2 regions of the Pseudoalteromonas nanhaiensis genome follow, and region 1 is predicted to be linked to the other one. Evidence: predicted binding sites of a transcription regulator. Region 1 holds the regulator's gene; the other holds the start of a gene.
The links. Region 1 encodes sigma-54, which starts transcription at its own class of promoters, with help from an activator protein. Its sites were predicted from a motif close to GTTGGCACGNNNNTNGNNT; they were not measured.
Positions count from the first base shown of each region.

Region 1 (7,893 bases):
TTTTGCCAATGCATAGCCGAGCACGTTTAGGGATTGGTTACCTACCACAAGAGTCATCTATTTTTAGAAAGTTAACGGTTTATCAAAACCTAATGGCTATTTTAGAAACGCGTAAAGATTTAAATAAACAAGGCCGAGAAGAAACACTCAACAACTTACTTGATGAATTTAGTATTCAGCATATTCGTGATAGTCAAGGCATGGCCTTATCTGGGGGCGAGCGTCGTCGCGTAGAAATTGCTCGGGCATTAGCAGCAAACCCTAAATTTATCTTGTTAGATGAGCCTTTTGCTGGTGTTGATCCTATTTCAGTGTTAGATATAAAGAAAATTATTGAACACTTAAAAAATCGTGGTATTGGTGTATTAATCACTGACCATAATGTTAGAGAAACCCTTGATGTTTGTGAAAAAGCCTACATTGTTTCTCATGGGGAGCTAATTGCATCAGGAACACCTGAGCATGTTTTAGCTGACCAAACCGTACGCGATGTGTATCTAGGTGAGCAATTCAGGCTATAACCAATAAGCCACCATCTAGCGCATCTGCTAAACTAAATAACAATGACAATAAATCGATATAAATTTACCTGTGACTGCACAGGTGTCGATAACACATAAAAGGATTGTTAGGGATACATGAGGCAATCATTACAGCTGCGCATGGGCCAGCAACTTACAATGACTCCACAACTGCAACAAGCAATTCGCTTGCTGCAGCTTAGTACATTGGATCTCCAGCAAGAAATTCAAGAAGCACTTGATAGTAACCCTCTGCTTGAAGTGGAAGAAGCAGATTACAACGATGAAAACATTGGTAAGAACGAGCAAAAAGCTGAATCTGATGATACTCAGCTAAGTGCATCGGCCGAAGAAGCGCCGAGTGAGTACGAACAAGAAAGCAGCGATGCCCTTAACAAAGACACCGTAAGTGACGATTTAGCCATGGATGTGACATGGGATGAGTACATGAGTGCTGCCCCATCAACATCATCAGGTCCAATGCCAGAAGATGAGTCAATTTATCAAGGTGCATCGACTGAAACCCTCCATGAATACCTTATGTGGCAATTACAACTCACACCATTTAGCCCAACTGACGAAGCGATCGCTGTCGCCATCGTAGAGGCAATTGATGACTCAGGTATTTTAACTGTTAGCTGCGAAGACATAGTCGAAAGTTTTAATCAAAATAATGATGAAGAAGAAATCGAACTAGATGAAGTCGAAGCGGTCTTAAAGAGAATACAGTTGTTTGATCCAGTAGGGATTGGTGCCCGTAGCTTACAAGAGTGCTTATGTATCCAGCTTCGCCAATTCGATGCGAGTACGCCGTATTTAGCTGAAACTAAAATGGTTTTATCTGAGCACATTGAATTATTAGCAAGTCGCGACTATCGCACTTTGATGAAAAAGACTAAGCTTAAAGAAAGCGAACTAAAAGAAGTAATGACGCTGATCCACAGCTTAAACCCTAAGCCAGCAGACAGCATAGTTCGCGAAGAGTCTGAGTACGTTATACCCGATGTATCGGTTAAAAAAGTTAAAGGTCGTTGGGTCGTTGAACTAAACCCAGATTGTATGCCAAAAATTAGAGTGAATAGCCAATATGCAGCTATGTCACGCTCAGTAAAATCGAGCAGCGATAGCCAGTTTATTCGCTCTCATTTACAAGAAGCTAAATGGTTTATTAAAAGCTTAGAGAGCCGTAACGATACACTTTTAAAAGTGACCAATTGTATCGTACAGCAACAACAAGCATTTTTTGAACATGGCCCAGAAGCCATGAAACCAATGGTGCTGAACGATGTCGCAGAAATGGTCGAAATGCATGAATCGACAATTTCACGTGTTACAACACAAAAATACATGCACACCCCTCGCGGGATTTTTGAGTTGAAATATTTCTTCTCAAGCCATGTCAGCACAGAAAACGGTGGTGAGTGTTCATCAACAGCAATTCGCGCTTTGATCAAAAAGCTTATCGCTGCAGAAAACTCAGCTAAACCATTGAGTGATAGTAAAATTGCAGATATATTGGCTGAGCAAGGAATTAAAGTAGCTAGACGCACAATTGCAAAATATCGAGAGTCTCTAGCGATACCTCCGTCTAATCAGCGTAAGAGTTTGATTTAGACGTTTTACATAGAAGGAAAATGCTTATGCAACTAAATTTAACTGGTCGTCATGTAGAAATCACTGATTCATTAAGAGACTATGTAAACAGCAAGTTTGCAAAACTAGAAAGGCATTTTGACCACATTAATAATGTACATGTCATTCTAGATGTAGAAAAATTAAGCCAAAAAGCAGAAGCAACTTTACATGTAAATGGAGGCGAGCTCTTTGCCTCAACTGCACACCAAGATATGTATGCAGCCATTGACTCGCTAATCGACAAACTAGATCGTCAAGTCATTAAACACAAAGAGAAATTAGCTCGACACTAAATTATGAAACTTAGTTCACTTACTAACCAGGACTGCAGCAAAGCTGCGGTCCTTTTTAATAGCAAAAAAAGAATCCTTGAATATATCAGCGAGCTGGCTCACCAGCAGCTTCCTCATTTATCTCAACAAGACGTCCTTGATGCCTTACTCAATAGAGAAAAATTAGGCAGTACAGGTATTGGTCGTGGCATTGCTATTCCACATGGCCGCATGAGTGGTGCAGAGCAACCACAGGCATTTGTCATAGTGAGTGAATCCCCAATCAATTTTGACGCAATTGATAACCGACCTGTGGATATTTTCGTTGCACTCATCGTACCAGATGGAGACAGCCAACTTCACCTAAAGACCTTATCGACAATTGCTGATAGACTAAAAGATAAAGAGTTTTGTAAACAGTTACGTAGCGCTAAAACAGACCACGAACTGTTTCAGGTCATATCAGCAGAGGCATAAATGGAATTAATTATCATCAGCGGTCGCTCAGGCTCAGGTAAATCGGTCGCTTTACGTGTACTTGAAGACTTGGGTTACTACTGTGTTGATAATATCCCAGTCAACTTATTACCTTCGCTTGTTCGTAGCGTTTCTGACAACTATGACAAAATAGCAGTCAGCATAGATGTGCGTAACTTACCGAAAGAGCAGCAAGAGTTTAATGATATTCTTGAATACCTGCCAGGTTTCGCAAACCCAACACTGTTCTATTTAGACAGTGATGACCAAACTCTGATCAAACGCTTTTCTGAAACGCGACGCTTACATCCTCTATCGATTGACTCGCTGCCACTCGATTTAGCAATTAAGCAAGAAAGAGTATTACTGGATGTACTGATCACGCGCGCTGATTTTATGATTGATACCACCGACCTGAGTGTTCATCAGTTAGCTGAATCAATTCGTGAAAAGATCTTAGGTAAAAAAGATAAAAAGCTGATTATCACCTTTATGTCGTTTGGCTTTAAACATGGTATTCCAAAAGAAGCCGATTACGTATTTGATGCACGTTTTTTACCAAATCCACACTGGGAGCCAGACCTAAAGCCACTCACAGGCTTAGATCAACCAGTAAAAGATTACCTTGCAAGTCATAGCATAGTGCAAAAATTTACATGGCAAATTCAAACATTTGTGCAAACATGGTTGCCTCACCTTGAGCGTAACAATCGCAGCTATCTTACCATCGCAATTGGCTGTACTGGCGGGCAACATCGCTCGGTATATTTAGCGCAGACCATTGGTGATAGCTTTTCAAAAACGCATGCGAACGTAAAAATCCGCCATCGCGAGCAAGATATTTAATTGGATGCCAGATGCACGCAGAAGACACGTTTTTAATTCAAAATAAGCTTGGCTTGCACGCACGAGCAGCCACTGTTTTAGCACAACTTGCTTTGCAATTTGATGCTAAAATTATGCTTTATCAAGACGATAAAGAAGCTGAAGGTGATAGTGTTTTAGCCTTAATGCTACTTGAAAGTAGCCAAGGTAAAGAAGTGCGTGTGGTATGTGAAGGCCCAGATGCAGAGGCTGCACTGAACGCAATTGGAGAATTAATTGCACAACGCTTTCATGAACAAGAATAGCGTTTGCTAAGGCTTAACCGTTTAAGTTAAACTTAGTTCAGGTATTTATAATTCTCTTTAAATATCCTACTTTTATATCGTTCACACCTTAAAAATACAAAGCACTTAATAATTTTATCGCAGTGTGAAGATATCCTGCAAATACACCACTTAGCAACTATGCTGTATTTGCAGAATCTGTATTAATCTATTTTCAGTTGTAAGGACGCCAATGCCAGAAGCCTTTGAACAAGACTACCCACTACAACAACTTAAACAAGTGACCAAGTCACTCAATAGTGGACAATTTGTTCAGGTGCGAGGCATGCTCGCTAAAACAGCTCCGTGTGATACCGCTTTATTATTAGAGTCATCTCCCCATAAAATTCGTCGCATGCTATGGCAGTTGGTAGACCCAGATGTGCGTGGTGATGTTTTAGAAGAACTCTCAGAAGACGTACGTTTAGGTATTATTGCTCAGATGGAGCCTGAGCACATTGCTGCTGCAACCGAAGACATGGACGACGATGACTTAGGTGAAGTTCTTCGTAGCCTTCCTGACACCGTTTATCAAGACGTAGTCAGTGCAATGGACTCGCAAGATAGAGAAAGGGCAACTCAGGCACTGTCATACCAAGAGCGTTCAGCCGGTGCCCTGATGAACAGCGATACGGTAACAATCCGTCCAGATGTTACCTTAGATGTAGTCCTGCGCTATTTACGCTTGCGTGGTGAACTACCAGAGGGTACAGATGACTTATACGTTGTTGATAAACATAACTGCTTTTTAGGCGCGCTTTCGTTAACCACATTACTGACCAACTCATCGGATAAAATTGTTCGTGATTTAATGGATGAAGAGTGTGAGTCAATCCTGATCTCAATGGATGAAAGTGATGTAGCGCAATTGTTCGAGCGTCATAACTGGATTTCAGCCCCTGTTGTTGATGATAACGCTCACTTGCTTGGTCGTATTACCATCGATGATATCGTTGACGTCATCCGTGAAGATGCTGAACACAGCATGTTAAGCCTTGCTGGTCTTGACGACGAAGAAGATACCTTTGCGCCAGTACTCAAAAGTTCGCAGCGTCGCTCTATTTGGCTGGGAGTTAACTTATTAACCGCATTGCTAGCAGCAATTGTGGCAAGCTTTTTTGAAAACACCTTAGCAATCTTGCCTATTTTGGCGGTACTAAATGGTATCGTACCTTCAATGGGTGGTGTTGCAGGTAGCCAAACATTAACACTGGTTATTCGTGGTATAGCGGTTGGCCATATCAACCAAACAAACCAACGCTTCTTATTACTTAAGGAACTGGCGATAGGCGCACTGAATGGCGTTATTTGGTCGATATTGATTGCCGGTGTGGTTGCCCTATGGCAATGGGACTTTAAGCTCGGTGCGGTCTTAGCGTTTGCGATGTTTATGAATCTTGTTGCCGCTGGTATCGCGGGTGCGAGTATTCCGTTAATTCTTAAGAAAATGAAAATTGACCCAGCCCTCGCCGGCAGTGTGGTACTGACAACCGTCACCGATATTGTTGGTATTTTTGCCTTTTTAGGCACTGCAACCTGGTTATTGATCTAATATAAAAACGGCCCTTTAAGGGCCATTTATATCTTTTACTTTGCGCGCTGCTTATTTTTACCTACTCTAGGCTTGGTATTGGCCTTTTTGAATTGGCTAAAACCAGTGTGGCGTGTAAGTGCCGCACGGCCTTTACCACCTTTACTATTTGCCGCTTTTTCGTTGCGACTCTCTTCAGGCACCAAACAGTTTGGCCCTTTCCCGATTAGATTCGCTTTGCCCATTTTTCTAAGAGCTTCGCGGATCATCGGCCAGCCGGCAGGATCATGATAGCGTAAAATAGCTTTATGCAAGCGACGCTGACGTGCCCCTTTTGGCACAGGCACTTGTTCAGTATTGTTTTTAATATTACGTAACGAGTTCATCTCGGTATGATAAATTGTCGTTGCGTTGGCCATTGGCGACGGGTAAAAATTTTGTACCTGATCAAGCTTAAAGTCATTGGCCTTTAACCATAGCGCCATGTTAACCATGTCTTCGTCTTTCGTTCCTGGATGTGCAGAAATAAAATACGGGATCAAATACTGTTTCTTACCGGCTTCTTTTGAGTATTTATCAAATAGCTCTTTAAATTTATCGTAAGCACCCATGCCCGGCTTCATCATCTTAGATAATGGGCCATCCTCAGTATGCTCAGGGGCAATTTTTAAGTAGCCGCCTACGTGATGAGTAACCAGCTCTTTTACATAGCGTGGATCTTCTACTGCTAAGTCATAGCGTACGCCTGACGCAATCAAGATTTTCTTCACGCCTTTCACATCACGGGCTTTTTTATAAAGCTCAATCGTTGGGGTGTGATCGGTGTCCATATGCTTACAGATATCAGGATAAACACATGATAAACGTCGGCACGTGCTCTCGGCCTTTTTGCTCTTACAGCGCAATTTATACATATTCGCTGTTGGGCCACCTAAGTCAGAAATTACCCCTGTGAAGCCCGGTACTTTGTCACGAATTTGCTCAATTTCATCAATAATTGATTGCTCTGAACGGCTTTGAATAATGCGTCCTTCATGTTCTGTAATCGAACAGAAAGAACAACCACCAAAGCACCCGCGCATAATGTTCACCGAGGTTTTAATCATTTCATAGGCAGGAATTTTTTCATCGCCATAGCTTGGATGTGGAATACGCTGATATGGCAAACCAAATACGCCATCCATTTCTTCAGTTTCAAGCGGAAATGCAGGCGGGTTCACCCAAATCGAACGGTCGCCATGGCGTTGAAACAAGGCACGTGCACAACCTGGGTTTGTTTCTTGGTGCAAAATACGCGACGCATGGGCATAAAGCGGTTTATTTACACTCACTTGCTCATACGCTGGTAACTTAACGTAGGTCTTTTCCCATGGCTTAGGACGCGCAGGCTGAATAGTGATTGGCTTGGCAGCCTCTGCGCTTAAATCAATACCCGCTTGTTTAAACTCAGATTTACTACAACCGACATCATCTGCACCATACGGGTTTGGAATTGGATCAATCTTACCGATTTTATCGATAGCCGTAGAGTCACTGCCACGCCAGCCCTGCAAAGGCTCTTTTCGAATAACCGCGGTACCACGAATATCTTGAATGGTATCAACCGACTCACCACCAGCAATTCGGTGCGCAACTTCAACAAGCGGACGCTCGGCATTACCGTAAATTAGAATGTCAGCTTTGGCATCAAACAAAACACTTCGGCGTACTTTTTCTTGCCAGTAATCATAGTGCGCAATACGACGTAAACTCGCCTCAATACCACCAATAATTAACGGCACATCTTTATAAGCTTCACGACAGCGTTGACTATACACAACCACAGCACGATCAGGACGTTTACCACCTATGTTACCCGGCGTGTATGCATCATCATGGCGCATACGCTTTTCAGCAGTATAGCGGTTGATCATCGAGTCCATATTGCCCGCAGTCACACCAAAAAATAAGTTAGGCTTACCTAACGCCATAAAGGCATCTTTTGAGTTCCAATCAGGCTGAGCAATAATACCAACGCGAAACCCCTGAGACTCAAGCATGCGGCCAATTACAGCCATACCAAAACTTGGGTGATCAACATAGGCATCGCCACTGACGATAATCACATCGCAACTATCCCAGCCTAATGCATCCATTTCTGCACGGGTGGTTGGTAAAAATGGCGCCGTGCCATAGCATTCAGCCCAATACTTAGGGTAAGAAAACAGGCCTCGCTCGGCTTTTAATGCGCTCATAAAGTGTACTCTGCTAACAAAAGGGGCGAATTATAACCCACTCTTATGGATTATTATAGAAAACAAAACGCCCTT
Region 1 is NZ_JBPNYQ010000033.1:11,760-19,652, reverse strand. Features, by position in the region: gene lptB (LPS export ABC transporter ATP-binding protein) at 1-521, shown strand, start outside; gene ACSFVZ_RS19130 (RNA polymerase factor sigma-54) at 639-2,135, shown strand; gene hpf (ribosome hibernation promoting factor) at 2,162-2,449, shown strand; gene ptsN (PTS IIA-like nitrogen regulatory protein PtsN) at 2,453-2,905, shown strand; gene rapZ (RNase adapter RapZ) at 2,906-3,751, shown strand; gene ACSFVZ_RS19110 (HPr family phosphocarrier protein) at 3,763-4,035, shown strand; gene mgtE (magnesium transporter) at 4,247-5,605, shown strand; gene ACSFVZ_RS19100 (YgiQ family radical SAM protein) at 5,641-7,818, opposite strand.

Region 2 (7,893 bases), on a different contig from region 1:
CAGGACGAATGGTTTTCTCTTGTAAAACCCTCAGCAGTTTTACTTGTAAATTTAGCGGCATATCACCAATTTCGTCTAGAAAAAGGGTACCACCTTGTGCTTGTTGAAACAAACCTTGATGGTCTTTTACTGCACCTGTAAACGCGCCTTTTTTATGCCCAAATAATTCCGACTCTAAAAGCTCCCCCGGCACAGCGCCGCAGTTAATTGCCACAAATGGCCCGTCACTAACATGGCTGTGTTGATGTATTGCTTGTGCAAGCAACTCTTTACCTGTGCCGCTGGCACCAGAGATCAACACATTCACTTGCGTTGGACCAAGCAATCTAACTTGTTCAAGTAAATGCAACATCGCCCCGCTACGGGTGACAATATTAGTTTGTGTCGGTGTTTCATCACCGTGTACACCATGAATTTCGATAGCTTTAGCAAGGCTGTCGAACAGCTCATCTTTATCTACAGGCTTGGTAATAAACGCAAATATACCTTGTTTAGTTGCCTCAACTGCATCAGGTATCGAACCATGTGCTGTCATCATAATCACCGGCATTGAAGGATAACGACTTTGTAGCTGACGGTGCAAAGCCATGCCGTCCATTTCATCCATTCTTAAGTCGGTGATCACCGCATCATAGGTTTGATTTTTTAACGCTTGTAACGCCTCAATACCACTTTCGACTGTGCTTACCTGATAGCCTTTAGATTCAATCCGAATAGCCAGTAATTTTAATAAGCTGGCATCATCATCAACTAATAAAACCCGTGGTTTTGTTTCTTCACTCATGATTACTGCTCCTTGGTTTCTTCACGTAGCAGAAGTTGTTGTTCGATAGTCGCAAGCGACGACAAGGTTTTTTCCATTTCATCACTTAGCGCTTGCTTTGCTTGTTTTGCTGCTAAGCTTTGCTGTAAATGTTGCTTTTGCAACCAAAGATACTGCTTTATATCGTCAGGCCAGTAATAGGCGTGATCGCTTTTTTCAAGTTGAGCAAGTGCTTTTTCAGGTTCTGTAGCACTTAACAAACACATTGATTTAAAAAGGCTTTTCAATTCATTCTCACCGACAAAATTTAGCTTTGACGTACTAGCTTTATAACCACCACACTGTGCTGCATGCCAAGCAATCACAGTACTTGCTGGCGGGTAGTTTGGCTCGCTTTTCGGGCGCGGTTTAGGATTAGGTTTTCCTTGCGATGCGACCTGATTATTTTCTGTCTTCACCTCTGCTACGGGCTTCTTTTGCGTTAATGTACAGCCCGTGATAAGCATCGAGCATGCAATGAGGATAAAACTGGCTTTATGTGCTAAGCCCATGTCAGTTAACTCCTTGGGTTAATTGAATTGGTAATTCGGCGGTAAAAACACACCCTTGAGGTTCGTTATCTGTAATAGAGAGTTTGCCATTTAATTGCTCTACGGTTTCTTTAACAATTGTGAGACCTAAGCCACTGCCCATCTCGCTCTGCTGTTTTGCATTTTTGCCTTGATAAAACGCACCAAATACCGCGGCCTTTTCGGAATCATCAATTCCATGTCCTTGATCAATAACACTGATAATAAGTTTGCCATGTTTGAAATTCGCTTTAATCGTGACACAGCCTTGTTCAGGCGAAAACTTGATTGCATTAGAAGTGAGTTGGATCAAGATCATTTCTAGTAACTCAATTGAAATATAAAGTGCTTTTTTAGGCAGCTCATCAACCCATAACAGTGATTGTTCACGTGCAACTAGACGATGTTCAAAGTGACGCTCAATCTTATCTTTTATGGCGGCAAAACTAAGCTCAGTCACTGTCTCTTTACTAGTACGAATCGCATTATAACTAAGTAAACTTTCTATCATTGCTCTAAGTCGCACCATGCTTTGGGTGATTAGCTCAAGGACTGCTTTTTGTTCATCATTAATAGGGCCAACAATTTCATCTGTTAATAGATCAGTTCCTTCAACCATTGAAGCAAGTGGGGTCTTTAACTCATGAGTTACATGACGTAAAAATGTATCTTTTTGCTGCTCAAGCATATGTAGCTGCGCTTGAACCCATTCAAGTTTGTTGCCAAGTTCAACTAACTCAGACGAGCCTCGGACATTTATTTTTTGCTGCCAATGGCCTTGACCTAGCTTATCAATCACGCTCGTTAGCTCTCGTAGACGACCACTGATCCGCCATAAAAACCCTCCGCCTACGAGTAGAGTCAAAGGAATAAGTGCTACTAACCAGTTAATAAAAGATGTTTGCAATGCTTTTAATTGCTGCTGGTTTTTAGTTATACGTAATTCGTTTTGCTCTCTAAGCCAATTGGTTTGCTCACTAATTAACTTACTTGCGGGGGCAAATAACTCACCATCTTGCTTTTGTTCAAATAAAAGATGCTGCTGTGCAAATTGCAGTACCTCAGCTAATTGACGCCACTGCAAAATATAATCAGCCGTAGGACTTAAAAAGATCAGTTCATCAATACGCTGAATTGATGAACTCCACTTATTTTCAATTAATGTATCTAAAGATTCACTCTTGAGTACCCAATTTTGCCGCGTTGCTCTTTCAAGGCTATTTAAGTCTTGCTTTAAATTGTTAAATACCTTAGTGATTTCATCATTATCACCCACAATTTCTTGCGTAACAGCCAGCTGTTTATTCAGTGCGTTTAAAAACAAAATCACCACTAAACACAATGGTAATAAGGAAAGTAAAATACTACATACAAACTGACCAATTAGGCTTGGTCGCCAGCTTAAACACTGTTTGCACTTAATTACTATGCTACTTTGCATACTTACCCTCATAAGAAACGCTGGCATTCATTATTCGTGAATGAACTTAGACACTCGCTGAATCCGAACTGAAAAAAGACAACTTACTGCCTAAATCAGGCGCAACGTTGCTATTTTGCAACAACACAACCAATTGAAAATTAAGATAAAAAAATAAAAACCAATAATTACGTTGCAAAAAAGACACATTACTCTGTAACTATTTCGTACCCAATAACAGCAAAATAACATAAATCATTGATAAAAAAGAAGAATAAAAGTTGGCACTGTTATTGTATTAGCACTTACAAATAAGTTTATTAGGACAGCAAATGAAAACGAGGACCTACACACTAGCCGTGCTGTTGAGTGTAATTTCAATGAGCAGTAATGCATTTGATTTAAAAGATACATTCAATGAATTAGATAAAGATAGCAATGGTTTTTTGAGTGATGCTGAAGCATCTGAAGACGCTTTATTACATGGAAACTTCACTCAAATTGATAGCAATCAAGATGGTCAAATTTCATTTGCAGAGTTTAAATCATTTATTAATTAGGAGTGTGTGATGAAACAACTTTTTGCAGCATTCTCGTTGATGTTTTTAGTTATCAGTGCCACCGTTTTAGCATCGCAAATGGATGTGCGTTTTGCGAAATTTGATACCAATGCCGATGGCGAAATTTCATTAACAGAAGCAACCAAACACGATAACTTACTTAAGCAATTTGCCGATCTGGATGAAAACGGCGATCAAGTTCTGTCTGAACAAGAGTTTGAGAAATTCAAACCTTAACGGCTTAAAGTGCTTGCCATAATCCCAGAGGGAATGTGTAAACGGATTTAAATTTTGGGACTTAAATTATGGCAAGCACTTTTACCAAAGCGTGTTGACCTTTGTGGATTAAAATTTGTTCACTCTGGGGACGATTCAATCGTGGCGCGAGATTTGTAACCTAGTGGGCTAAGTAAAAATCGAGCAACAAAGAGTTAATCGCCCCTAGGAAGAACCCGAAGGGCAGCGCGCCCTAATAAAGGAGAGTAATTATGAGAATTTTCTGGCTTGCTTCATGTACCTTAATTACTATAAGCTTCAACAGCTTAGCATTGGATGTAAAACAGCGCTTTGATCACCTAGATAAAGATAAAAACGGCTTTTTATCTTTGGAAGAACTTTCATCTCAACCGCATTTAAAAAAGCATATGGCGCAGTGGGATGAAAATAAAGATCAACAAATATCGCTTCTTGAATTTAAACACTACTTAACAAATAAGAGTTAAAGCAATGTCAAAATTAACCTTTGCCAGCCTCGCAATGTGTTGCGTATTTAGTACAATCAGTGTCGCTGCAGATAGTATTGGTGAAAAATTTAAACAACTAGACCGTAATGAAGATGGCTTCTTGAGCCGCTCAGAATCTGCTCGAGATCCAGCTTTATGGTCTCGGTTTAGTAATTACGATAATAATAAAGATAACAAGCTATCTCTCTCAGAATACAAGGCTTATGCCAGTAAATAGCCGTTATTTTTAGTCGAAATTTTCTTCTGTGAGTTGCAGTTTACTGCAACTCTGATACTGTTTTCATACATTAAAAAAATAATTAAAAGATTATGAAACTTATCATCAGCCTACTGGCAACAGCTTCACTGAGTTGTTTTGCCAACACCACAGTTATCTACAATGTAAATGGTTATACACCAACCTACCAAGGTGAAACCCAACACTTTTCAGCACTGGTTTTTAAAGACGGTAAAGTCGTAAAAACTGGCGATGACTCAATTAAAAAAAGCTTCCCTGACGCTACCACTATTGATGGCAAACAAGCCACTCTTTTACCTGGTTTAGTCGATGCTCATGGTCATGTGATTGGTTTAGGTAATAATCTGTCTCAACTTGATGTCAGAAATACCCGTTCAGCAGATGAGGTTGGCAAAATGCTGGCTGAATTTGCTAAAGATAAACAAGGCTGGATCATTGGCCGCGGCTGGAACCAAGAACAATGGCCCGGCGGACAGTTTCCAACCGCTGCTGATTTAGACAAATATGTAAAAGATAAACCCGTGGTACTTTCTCGGGTTGACGGCCATGCGGTCTGGGTTAACTCAAAAGCAATAGAATTAGCTGGGATATCTGCAGCCACCGATTCACCTGCTGGGGGAGAAATCATCAAACTGACTTCAGGTGAGCCATCAGGCGTATTTATTGATAAAGCCGAAACGCTTATTACAAAGCATGTACCAAAAGTAAGCCATGCCAGCATTAATACAGCATTAGACAATGCTGGTGAGCATTTACTAAGTTTGGGGATCACCTCAACCCATGATGCTGGTATCGATTATGATACATGGCAAGTATATAAGCAGCGTTCTGAGCAAAATACCCTGCCAGTTAGAATCGTCGCCATGCTTAGTGCCGCCGATCCTAAGCTAGAAGCCATGCTTAAAGCTGGTCGTTATAAAGATATGAACGACATGCTGTCTATTCGCAGTGTCAAAGTATACGCTGACGGTGCCTTGGGTAGTCGGGGTGCCGCTCTAATCGAAGAGTATGCAGATCGTAAAAATCATCATGGCTTAATGCTTGAAACCCAAGAGAAACTTGAACAATTATTTAACCTGAGTTTTGCTCATGGCTTTAGTGCGAACACCCACGCCATTGGTGATAAAGCCAACCATGTAGTGTTAGATGCTTACGAAAATGTGTTTAAAAAATCAGGAGGCATTTTACTGCGTAACCGCATTGAACATGCACAAATTGTTGCCCCTGATGACATTCCTCGCTTTAAGACACTAAAAATTATTCCATCAATGCAACCCGTTCATGCAACCTCTGATATGCATATGGCTGAGCAGCGTTTAACTGAGAAACAACTTGAAGGGGCTTACGCTTGGAAAACCTTTTTAGCGCAAGGTTCAGTAATTGCAGCGGGTTCTGATTTTCCTGTAGAGCTTGCCGACCCATTTGATGGTTTATATTCAGCCATTACACGAATGGATCACAATCAACAGCCTGAAGGCGGCTGGCGTCCTCAAGAATTATTATCTCGCGATGAAGCGCTGCGTGCTTTTACTTTAGGTGGTGCTTATGCCGCACATCAAGAGTTTAAAGTTGGTAGCTTAGAGCAAGGCAAATGGGCTGACTTTATTATGATTGATAAAGACTATTACAAGGTGCCTGTATCAGAAATTCACGATATTAGCGTTACTCAAACTTGGATTGCAGGCGAGCTTAAATATAAAAAAGAGGATTAAGGGTTTTTAGCGTCAGTTTTTTGCTGACGCTTTAACTTTATGATGTGGTAAATATTTACAAATGCCAGTAAGCCATTGGTGAAGGCCACCGGAACGGCACCAATTGCAAGACCATAAAAGGTAAAAGCAATACAGCCTGCTAGGTTGAACCAGCGGAGCTTTACCACATCACTCATCGTCAAAGAAGCAACTAACAGTGCAGATGCTAAATAGCCTAAATATTCCCAACTCAATTGTTCTCTCCTAGGCTTTAGGTTAGCATTGGGGCTTGTCATTTTTTTTGACGCACTCAGTGCTACTTTGACAATAAATAAAAAAGCTAACCTACTAAAAACCTTGTAAAGCTTAAGAAATCATCTTAGCTTTAAAATCATTACACGGGAAATGAAGGTATCAGTAACGTGTATCACCTTACTAGTAAGTTAGCATAAATTCTTTGAATCTTAATGCTAGCGTCATTAAGATGTAATAAATAGGACAATTGTCCGAAGAGCGGCGTTAATGTTTCAATATCATTTTTCAAGCTACCTTGTTGACCAGCTACTGACATTTGCAGGCAGTAGTTTTCAGCAAGCTAAAAAAGAAGTGCTTATTCACCAAGATCAACCACTCAGTAAACTTGTTTTAGTGAGAAGTGGCACTGTATCGTTTAGCTATGATGTGGGTAATGGCCGTCGCCTTTTATTAGGTCAACTTGATTGCAACAACACCCTGATTGGTGAAATTGAAGCGCTCAATAACTTACCCTGTATTTACACAGTAACTTGCTTTAGTGATGTCAGTTATAACTTAATAGAACTAAAGCACTGGCGTTCACTACTGTTAGAAAAGCCTGAACTGAGCTTATATACAGCGCAAACTATTGCTGCAAAATTCCAAGAAAATCAAAAAATAAATTTAGATAAATTACTTTTACCACTTAGCTATAACATAGCTAAAGATTGTTTACTGAGAGCAGAAAATAACAATCCCACTCTGCTGCGTGCATATCCAACGGTTAATGCAGAAGCTGAGCGCTTTGCCACAACTGAAAGAGCTTATAGACGTGTAGTAACAGAACTTGTTGAAAAAGGCTTAGTACAACGCAGTAATCAAGGCCTGCAAGTTGTTGATATTGAAAAACTGAGTGATTATGTAGAGAGTTTTTCGCAGTTATGACAGCATAACTGCGAAGAAATACTTGGATTACTTTTCTAACAAAATATCGTGGATATTTTTTAAATCAGACTTACCTTCAATAATCTCATCCGGTGTTAATCCTGACAGCTCATGCGGGAATACTAGCCATTCATCAGACTCATGAATGTAATAATCAGGTACCATATCTACCTTTGAGTTCTTAGGCTTGTAGTAAGGACATGCAACGCGAATATCACGTGGTAAGTTCAAACGCATTAGCTCAGAAAGCTTTTCTTTCAATGCAAAAATACTGCGGCCAGAATCAAACACGTCATCAACGATTAATAATGAGTTGTCTGCATTGGCATTTTCAATGATGTAATGCAAACCGTGAACTTTGATTTCTTTTGATTGTTGGTTAATACCGTAATACGAAGAAGTACGAACCGCGATGTGATCAGTCTCAATGCCTTTGTAATCGTAATATTCTTGAACTGCGATACCGATTGGTGCGCCACCACGCCAAATACCAATGATGAAATCAGGACGGAAACCATCTTTATAAACTTGTGCCGCAACACGAAATGAATCTTCAAGAAGCTGCTGCGCTGTGATATAGCACTTATCTGACATAAATAGAGACCCCAGTGTGAATGATCATTCAAGTGTAGCTAATTTAATAAAAACTAACCACAGGATGAGAAAATGTGGGGCGGGATTTTATACTAATTTACTCAAAAAAGCTTGTATCAGTTTGTAAAATTACTCT
Region 2 is NZ_JBPNYQ010000001.1:442,615-450,507, reverse strand. Features, by position in the region: gene ACSFVZ_RS02020 (sigma 54-interacting transcriptional regulator) at 1-784, opposite strand, end outside; gene ACSFVZ_RS02015 (hypothetical protein) at 787-1,314, opposite strand; gene ACSFVZ_RS02010 (HAMP domain-containing sensor histidine kinase) at 1,316-2,773, opposite strand; gene ACSFVZ_RS02005 (EF-hand domain-containing protein) at 3,085-3,312, shown strand; gene ACSFVZ_RS02000 (PLC family EF-hand domain-containing protein) at 3,322-3,549, shown strand; gene ACSFVZ_RS01995 (EF-hand domain-containing protein) at 3,801-4,034, shown strand; gene ACSFVZ_RS01990 (EF-hand domain-containing protein) at 4,039-4,272, shown strand; gene ACSFVZ_RS01985 (amidohydrolase) at 4,365-6,005, shown strand; gene ACSFVZ_RS01980 (uroporphyrinogen decarboxylase) at 6,002-6,238, opposite strand; gene ACSFVZ_RS01975 (Crp/Fnr family transcriptional regulator) at 6,507-7,163, shown strand; gene ACSFVZ_RS01970 (phosphoribosyltransferase) at 7,191-7,757, opposite strand.
Region 2: the regulator sigma-54 is predicted to act here: its motif matches at 3,033-3,051, upstream of ACSFVZ_RS02005 (EF-hand domain-containing protein).